One region of the Amorphus sp. MBR-141 genome, then DNA from elsewhere that is predicted to be linked to it. Evidence: riboswitches for the same ligand, from Rfam matches in the RefSeq annotation. Region 1 holds a riboswitch; the other holds the start of a gene.
What was found. A riboswitch is a leader RNA that binds a small molecule or an ion and turns the genes downstream of it on or off. The one in region 1 is predicted to bind thiamine pyrophosphate.

Region 1 (4,406 bases):
GTCGAGCAGCGGGTCGCCGGATGCGGCGATCATCACCGGATCGAGCACGACGTTGCGGGCGCCGTGGGCATCGAGGGCCTCGGCGACGGTGCGGATGACCACGGGCTTCGACAGCATGCCGATCTTGGTGGCGTGGACGGTGAGATCGTCGAAGACGGCGTCGATCTCGGCTCGGATGAAGTCGGCCGGCACGTCGTGGAGGGCGCGCACGCCCTGGGTGTTCTGGGCAACGAGGGCGGTGATCGCCGACGCCCCGAAGACGCCGAGCGCGGCGAAGGTCTTGAGGTCGGCCTGGATGCCGGCGCCGCCGGACGGGTCGGTGCCGGCGATCGTCAGCGCAATCGGAGTGCTCATGAAGAAGCGGTCTTCCCGGAGGTGAGGGTGTGGTCGACGATGTGGCGAAGCGCCGCCGCGGCGGCGGCCGGATCCGGTGCGGCGGAAACCGCGGAGATGACTGCGACGCCGTGCGCGCCGGCATCGACCACCGCGGCCGCCGTGTCGGCGGTGATGCCGGCAATGGCGACACGGCCGAGGTCGGGCGCACGGGTGTCGAGGAAGGTGCAGATCTCCGCCAGGCCGGCGAGCCCGATCGGGGCGTTGCGGTTCTGCTTGCTGGTGGTGGCGAACACGCCGCCGATGCCGACATAGTCGACGAGATCGGCGGGAACGGCCTCCGCCTCGGCCATCGAGCGGACCGTCAGGCCGACGATCGGGTCGGGGCCGAGCAGGCGGCGGGCGTCGTCGGGCGCCATGTCGGTCTGGCCGACGTGGACGCCGTCGGCACCCGCGGCGAGCGCCACGTCGATGCGGTCGTTGATCAGCAGCGGCACGCCGGTGCCTTCGATCGCCGACAGGATCGCGCGGGCGGTGGCGACCAGTTCGCCGCTCTCGGCGGTCTTGTCGCGGTACTGCAGCAGCGTCGCGCCGCCGTCGACTGCGGCACGCGCGAGCTCGGCGAGCGGCCGCCCGCCGGCATGTTCGGGGTCGAGAATCACATAGACGCGGACGTCAACCACGGCTGATCCTTGCGTATCGTTCGATGATGTCGGGATCGATCTCGCCGATCTCGTCGATCAGGCGGACGGCGAAGGTGCCGGGACCGGGATTGCCTTCCGCGGCGCGCTCGGCGGCGACGCTCCAGGCAACCGTGGCGGCGGTGGCCGCCAGCAGCGAATCGTTCTCCACCGCGCGGCAGGTCGCGATCAGGGCGGAGAGGGCGCAGCCGGTGGCGATCATCCGCGCCAGCAGCGGGTGGCCGTTGTCGACGAGGATGGTGCGGTCGCCGTCGGACAGGCTGTCGCGGGCGCCGGTGACGGCGACGACCATGCCGCCGCTGCCGAGATGCGGGAAGAGGGCGGCCATCTCGGCCGTGTTGCCGCGCACGATGGCGGGCCGGGCCTCGATGAGGCCGAGCGCGAAGGCGCGGCGCGTGGCCACCCGGTTCACCTTGACCGGATCCAGCACCCACGGCTTGCCGTGTTCCTGGGCGGCTGCGACGGCGACTTCGATGCCGAGGCGGCGGTCGGGGTCCAGCGTGCCGAGATTGACCAGCAGCGCATCGGCGCTTTCCACCAGCGCGGCGACCTCGTCGGCGTGGATGGTCATCGACGGCACGGCGCCCAGCGCGGTCAGCACGTTGGCGGTGAAGTTCTGGGCGACGGTGTTGGTGATGCAGTGGACCAGCGGCGCCCAGTCGCGGACGCGGGCGATCACCGCGCCGACGGCGGCGGCATCGATCCTGCCGGAGGTGCCGGTCATGACGCGTCCGCTCCCCCGTCGTCGATGGTCGACCGACGGATGGTTTGGCCCGGAAGCGTGGTCTGGTGGGTAAGGGGGCCGCCCATGGCGGCTTTGACGTCCGTCATCTCAATCCCTCCGCCGGCATGACCCGGATCAGGTTCGCAGGGTTGGCAGGATCGCCTCTCAGCCCGTCCGGGCACCCCTTTGAGACAGTTCGCCAGATGTAGCCAGCACGGTCCCGTTGCGCAAGGGGTGCGGCTTCGCTCCGTGCCGGACAAACGAAAAGGCCGCCCCGGAGGGCGGCCTGAACGGCGTCGCGATGAGGCGGAGCCTCACATCAGCGCGAATAGAACTCGATGACCAGGTTCGGTTCCATCTTGACCGGGTAGGGCACGTCGCCGAAGCCCGGCGCCCGGTTGTAGACCGCGGTCATCTTGGAGTGGTCGGTGTCGAGATAGTCGGGCACGTCGCGCTCGGCGAGGCTGACCGCCTCGAGCACGAGGATCATGTCCTTGGAGCGCTGGCGCACCTCGATGACGTCGCCGACCTTGCAGCGGTAGCTCGGGATGTTGACCTTGCGGCCGTTCACCATCACGTGGCCGTGGTTGACGAACTGACGCGCGGCGAACACGGTCGGCACGAACTTGGCGCGGTAGACGATGGTGTCGAGGCGGCTCTCCAGCAGGCCGATCAGCCGCTCGGAGGTGTCGCCCTTCATGCGGACGGCTTCGTCGTAGATCTTCCGGAACTGCTTCTCGGAGATGTTGCCGTAGTAGCCCTTCAGCTTCTGCTTGGCGCGCAGCTGAATGCCGTAGTCGGAAAGCTTGCTGCGGCGGCGCTGGCCGTGCTGGCCGGGGCCGTACTCGCGCTTGTTGACCGGGCTCTTCGGGCGACCCCAGATGTTTTCGCCCATGCGGCGGTCGAGTTTGTGCTTCTGCGAATGGCGCTTCGACATATAAACCGTGTCCTTCGTGTTTCGATGTTCTTGAGAACGGATGTTCTTTGGGAACGATGGACACGCCCCCTCCTCTGCCCACAAGATCCGGGCTGACAGGGACGGTGCGAAGCTTCGCCACATCCCACGGGTGCGTGAAATCCGCCAGCGTTGCCGCCAGCGAAGGGCCGTGAGATAGGCGAAACCGGCGGCCAAGTCAAATAGGCCGGTGCAAACCGGGCGCAACCGCGGCCCTCGAAGGCGGACAACGGACCGAGCCATGACCATGATCCGATCCGGCGATCCGCGCCGCACGCTCCTCGCGGCCCTCCGTCCGTTCGCCGAGCGAGACACGCGCCACCTCCTCGAAGCGGACCAGCATACCCCGATGACCGCCTTCGTGGCGCGCACCCGCGAAGCGGTGGGCGAGCTCACGATGCCGGCGGCGGCGCTGGTGGTGGTGATCGAGGGGACCAAGGAGGTGCTCTGGGGCGCCGAGCGGCGGACCTACCATCCGGGCGAGGCCATCGCGCTGGCGGCGGGGTCGCACGTGGACGTGGTGAACGTGCCGGACGAGACGACGGGCGTCTACCGGGCGCTGTGCGTGACCTTCCCGCGCGACCTGGTGATCGAGGCGGCCCGGCTGTGGCCGAGCCTGTCGGACGCCCGGGCGGAGCCGGGCACCGCCGTCGCCCTCGACGCCGCCCTCGGCTCGGCGATCGTCCATGCGGGCGAGGCGCTGGCGGGACAGGCGGGCGCGTCGCGGCGGGTCGTGGAACACCGCATCCTGGAGATCCTGCTTGTGCTCGCCGAGCGGGGCGTGCTGCCGATCGCGCCGAAATACGTGGAGCGGTCGGTCGCTGAGGCGGTGCGGCTGATGATCCGCCACCGGCTCGACTTCGCCTGGACGCCCGCCATCGTCGCCGAGCGGCTGTCGATGTCGGAGGCGACGCTGCGCCGGCGGCTGAAGGGGGAGGGCGAGACGTTGCGCGGCCTCCTGCTGCAGGAGCGGATGCGCGCGGCGCGCGTCATCCTCGCCGAGCGGGACGCCGACGTCGCCGATGCGATCGCCGCGACCGGCTACACCTCGCGCTCGCACTTTGCCCGGCATTTCCAGGAGGCGTTCGGCGTCCTGCCCTCCGCCGTCCGCGGCAGCCGCCGCGACGGCCCAGACGCCTGATCGGTTCCGGCGCATTCCTGATCGACCCGGGCCCATCTTCCGGCGTGGGCACGCCTATCGTCGCGGCCATAAACCCCGACGATCAGGAGACGGACCATGAGTGGATTTCAGCTGACCCGGATGGGCCTTGCGGCGGCGGCGTTCGCGCTGGTCGCCGGGGCGGCGGTGGCCGGAGAGACCCTCGACGTGACGATCGGCGACGTCGACGCGGCGGGCCGCTTCGCCGACAGCGCCGCCTTTTGCCCGCCGGAGGGGGCGGACGAGACGAACGTCAGCCCCGAGATCCGCTGGAGCGAGGGGCCGGAGGGTACGGGGTCGTACGCGGTCCTGATGACCGACGCGGACGTTCCGGCCGATTTCTCCCTCATCAACAAGCCGGGCGTGACGATTGCCGCCGACGCGCCCCGGGTCACCATCCACCACTGGGTGCTGGTCGACATCCCGGCGTATCAGTCGATGCTGGCGCGCGGCGTGGAGAGCGAACGCCGCGTCGTCGGTGGCAAGCCGATCGGCCAGACCGATCATGGCGTGCGCGGCGCCAACGTCTTCACC
Region 2 (4,406 bases), on a different contig from region 1:
TTGCAGAGCCTCGATCCGCCGTTGCCGGCTCAAGAGGTGACCCAGCAGCGGCTGGCGCTCGAAGACGCGATCCGCAAGCTCGAGGCGGAAATCGCCCGGGCCGGCCGCTCGCCGGCGCCCGGCGCGCCGATTTCGTCCAACACGCCGGCCGCGGCGCGCACGGCAGCACCTGCTCCGCCGCCACGCCCGGCCCCGCCGGTGGCGCCCGCCGCGCCGTCGCAGCCCGAGCCGCCGCGGGCCGCCCCGACCCGCCCCAGCTTCCCGACCGCGCCCCGCGCCGGCGCCGAAGAGCGTGGCGACCAGCGCCCGGCCCCGCGTGCCCCGACCGCCGTCCCGGGGCGTCCCGACGCCTCCGCGCCGACGCGCGTCCCGCCGCCCGAGAACACGGCGTCCGCCGATGCCGGGCAGCGCCGCCGCGAGCCGAGCCTCGGACGTCCGGCGCCGCCGATCCCCGATGTCGCCGACGTCGACGAGGTCGATGCCGCACCGCCCGAGACCTCCGGCGACCGCGGCGCGTTCCGCCGTCCGTTCGGCCGGGGTGAGGGGCCTGCCCGCGCCCCGGTTGCGCCGCCCGAGGCCGGACCGCAGGACGACCTGAGCGAGGAAGAGATCGAGGAGGCCGCGGCCGAGGCGGAGACGCCGGCGATCGCGCCGTCCGCCGACCGGCGCGGCTGGCTGCGCCGACGTGGCAGCGCTGCGCCGGGGCCGGCGGGCGAGCCCGTCGACGACCGCATCGACGACGCGCCGCGCGCCGCGGACGACGAGGACTACGACGACGAACCCTACGAGGACGACGGCTACGACGAGGGCGACTACGACGACGCGCCCCTCGAGGAAGCCTATCCGCCGGAATCGGCGGAGCGCGGCCGCCGGCGCAGCCTGCGCTGGCTGATTGCGCCGCTGGTCATCCTGCTGGTGCTCGCGGTGGGGGCGTTCGCGCTCTACAGCCAGCGCGACGCGATCATGGCGATGATGTCGTCGTCCGACGAGACGGCCCAGTCATCGTCCACGACGCCGGCCACCACCTCGGACGCGGAATCCAGCAAGATCTCCGACCGCATCGGCGCCCCGGCCGACGAGGAGGCCGCCCCCGTCGTGGCGCCCGATGCCCGTACGGTGAAGACCACGCGGGTGGTGACGCCGCGCAACGGCGACGGCACCCAGCAGGAAGCGCCGCTGCCGGGCACCACGCCGGCGCCTGCCGAGACGACGCCGGCTCCGGCGGCCGCGACCCCGTCGGTCCAGCCGCAGCAGTCGACGGCGACGTCCGGCGACTTCGACGTGGTGCTCTACGAGGAAGGCGCGAGTGCCGCCGAGGGCGGCAACGCCCAGCGCGGCACCATCACCTGGAACTTCGCCCAGGAATCGATCGGCGGCCAGCCGGCCGAGCCGGTGGTCCGCGCCAGGCTGGAAATCCCGGCGCGCGACATGACCGTCACGCTGCTGTTCCGCAAGAACGGTGATTCGGCGCTGCCGGCCAGCCACCTGGTCGAGGTCGAGTTCGAGCTGCCTTCGGACTTCCCCGGCGGCAGCATCGCCAACGTGCCCGGGCTGATCATGAAGCAGACCGAGGCGGCCCAGGGCAACGCGCTGCTGGGGGCGTCGGCGAAGGTGTCGGACAACCTGTTCTGGATCGCGCTTTCGGCGACGGAGGCCGACCAGAAGCAGAACCTCGAGCTGCTCAAGACGCGCAGCTGGATCGACATTCCGCTGCTCTACACCAACGGCGGCCGCGCCATCCTGACGCTCAACAAGGGGCCGGAAGGCACCAAGGCGATCGACGACGCGCTGGCGGCCTGGGCCGGCAACTGACCGGGCGGTCGTCCGCCGCACCGGACGCGAGACAGAGCCGGCCCCGTTCCGCGGGGCCGGCTTTTTCATGGGCTCGAGGGGCTTGCGATCAGGCGGCGCCAACTGTCCGGCACGAGAGGCCGTCCGGGCCGTCGCGGTCCGGGCCCTTGCGCCCCGGCACCGGTTCGGGCAACAATGACGGCGTTCCGAGGGGAGCTCGCACGGCGAGCTGAGATGGCACGACAGGTGTGCCGAACCCTTTGAACCTGATCCGGGTCATACCGGCGAAGGGACGGACACGACCGACCGCTCGTCATCCCCGGATCTCCCGATTCCGACTCTTTTGGACGGTAGATCCCATGCTGCACGCCTCCCGCGCCAAGAACCGACCGCCGGACCCGCGCGGCCCGATCGACGCCCGCGACGTGTCCGGGCACCCGTGCGCCGGCAGCCGTGCCGGGCGACCGCCGGCGTCCGCGTTCCGGAGGTCCGGCCGGGCCGCGCCCGCGCCCGACCCGATCTAGGCACGCGCGCCCGATCCGGTGATGTCCGTCCTGCGAGCCGTGCTGGTGGCCGTCGGCCTCCTCCTGATCTGGGAGGCGGTGGTGCGCATCTTTGCGCTGCCGCCGTTCATCCTGCCGCCGCCGCTGAAGGTCGCGGCGGCGTTCCAGGCGCGCGGCCCGTACCTGCTGGCCAACACGCTGGTGACGCTGAGCGAGATCCTGCTGGGATTCCTCATCGGCTCGCTGATGGGCGTCGCCACCGCCCTGTCGATGACCCTGATGCCGCTGGCGCGGCGGCTGATCCTGCCGGTGGTGATCGTCACCCAGGCGCTGCCGGTGTTCGCCATCGCGCCGCTGCTGGTGCTGTGGTTCGGCTACGGCATGGCCTCCAAGATCGTGATGGCGACGCTGATCATCTATTTCCCGGTCGCCTCCGCCTACTATGACGGCCTCAGCCGCACCGATGCGGGCCTTCTCGACCTCGCCTTGCTCAACCGCGCCGGGCGCCTGCAGACGCTCGTCCATTTCCGTATGCCGGCGGCGCTGCCGAGCCTGCTGTCCGGGCTGAAGGTCGCCGCGGCGGTGGCGCCGATCGGCGCGGTGGTCGGCGAATGGGTGGGATCCTCCGCCGGCCTCGGCTTCGTGATGCTGCAGGCCAACGCCCGGCTTCAGTCGGACGTGCTGTTCGCCGCCCTGTTCTGCCTTGCGGCCATGGCCGTGGCGCTGCGCCTCGGCGTCGACGCGGCGGCCCGACGGCTGGCGCCGTGGGCGCCAGAAAACCTCTAGCTCATCCCCTCACCAACCCCCTGAAAGGGAGACCACTTCATGTTCCGCCTCGCCCTCGCGTGCCTCGCCGCGACGCTCGCCTTCGCCGCCCCCGCCGCGGCCGACACCACCAGGCTCACCGTGCTGCTCGACTGGTACATGAACCCGGACCATGCGCCGCTGGTGATCGCCGGCGAGAAGGGCTTCTTCGCCGAGGAAGGGCTTGAGGTGGAGCTGATCGCCCCGTCCGACCCGAGCGCGCCGCCGCGGCTGGTCGCCGCCGGCCAGGGCGACATCGCCGTGACCTACCAGCCGAGCCTCTACCAGCAGGTCGAGGAGGGGCTGCCGCTCACCCGCATCGGCACGCTGGTGGCGACGCCGCTCAACACGCTGGTGGTGCTGGAAGACGGGCCGATCAAGACGCTGGAGGACCTGAAAGGCAAGACGGTGGGCTTCTCGGTGGCGGGCTTCGAGGATGCGCTGCTTGCCGCCATGCTCGATTCCGTCGGCATGAGCCTCGACGACGTGACGCTGGTCAACGTCAACTTCTCGCTGTCGCCGGCGCTGCTGTCGAAGCAGGTCGACGCGGTGATCGGCGCCTACCGCAACTTCGAGCTGACCCAGCTCAAGCTGGAAGGGGCCGCCGGCCGCGCCTTCTTCCCCGAAGAGCACGGCGTGCCGGCCTATGACGAGCTGATCTTCGTGGCCAAGAACGACCGCCTGTCGGACCCGGCGCTGGCGGCGTTCATGCGGGCGGTGGAGAAGGCCGTCACCTGGCAGACCAACCATCCGGACGAGGCGCTGGAGGTGTTCCTCAAGGCGGAGCCGGACCTGGACGACGAGCTGAACCGGCAGGCCTTCGTCGAGACGCTCAGGCGCTTCGCGCTGAGGCCGTCGGCGCTGGACACCGGCCGCTATGCGCGCTTCGGCGCCTTCATGAAGGCGCAGGGGCTGGTGACGACGACCCCGCCGGTGGAGAGCTTCGCGGTGGAGCTTCAGTAGGCGCGGCAGCCGATGACGGTCCAGCAGCATTCAGCTGCTGGACCGTCGCTTGTTCGCACAGCAAATCCGGATGGACTCTTTTGGGACTTTGCCAGTTCCTGCGCGCGACCGCGCGCCGGCGGGTCAGGCCGCCCCCGCGGAGCCGGTCGCCGTGGCGACCGGCGCGAGTTCTGATGACTCAGAGCGCCTTTTCGACCTCGCCGCGGGCCGGGTAGTCGGTCTTGATCACGTAGTCGAGGGCGCCCGGGAGGTCGCCGAGCGGCGGCCGCGCGAACGGCATGGTCTGCACGGAGGCGAAGTAGAGCGTGCCATCGGCCCGGACCAGAAACATCCCGGGTTCGCTGA

Region 2: another riboswitch for thiamine pyrophosphate. It lies ahead of ACSSVZ_RS05715 (ABC transporter permease); the one in region 1 lies ahead of ACSSVZ_RS00090 (hydroxyethylthiazole kinase).

The regions. Positions count from the first base shown of each region.
Region 1 covers NZ_JBRJGW010000001.1:15,692-20,097, forward strand. The annotation lists gene thiD (bifunctional hydroxymethylpyrimidine kinase/phosphomethylpyrimidine kinase) at 1-354, opposite strand, end outside; gene thiE (thiamine phosphate synthase) at 351-1,016, opposite strand; gene ACSSVZ_RS00090 (hydroxyethylthiazole kinase) at 1,009-1,758, opposite strand; TPP riboswitch at 1,854-1,954, opposite strand; gene rpsD (30S ribosomal protein S4) at 2,078-2,695, opposite strand; gene ACSSVZ_RS00100 (helix-turn-helix domain-containing protein) at 2,955-3,854, shown strand; gene ACSSVZ_RS00105 (YbhB/YbcL family Raf kinase inhibitor-like protein) at 3,951-4,406, shown strand, end outside.
Region 2 covers NZ_JBRJGW010000003.1:179,491-183,896, reverse strand. The annotation lists gene ACSSVZ_RS05720 (hypothetical protein) at 1-1,812, shown strand, start outside; TPP riboswitch at 1,991-2,101, shown strand; gene ACSSVZ_RS05715 (ABC transporter permease) at 2,337-3,080, shown strand; gene ACSSVZ_RS05710 (ABC transporter substrate-binding protein) at 3,120-4,061, shown strand; gene ACSSVZ_RS05705 (peroxiredoxin-like family protein) at 4,240-4,406, opposite strand, start outside.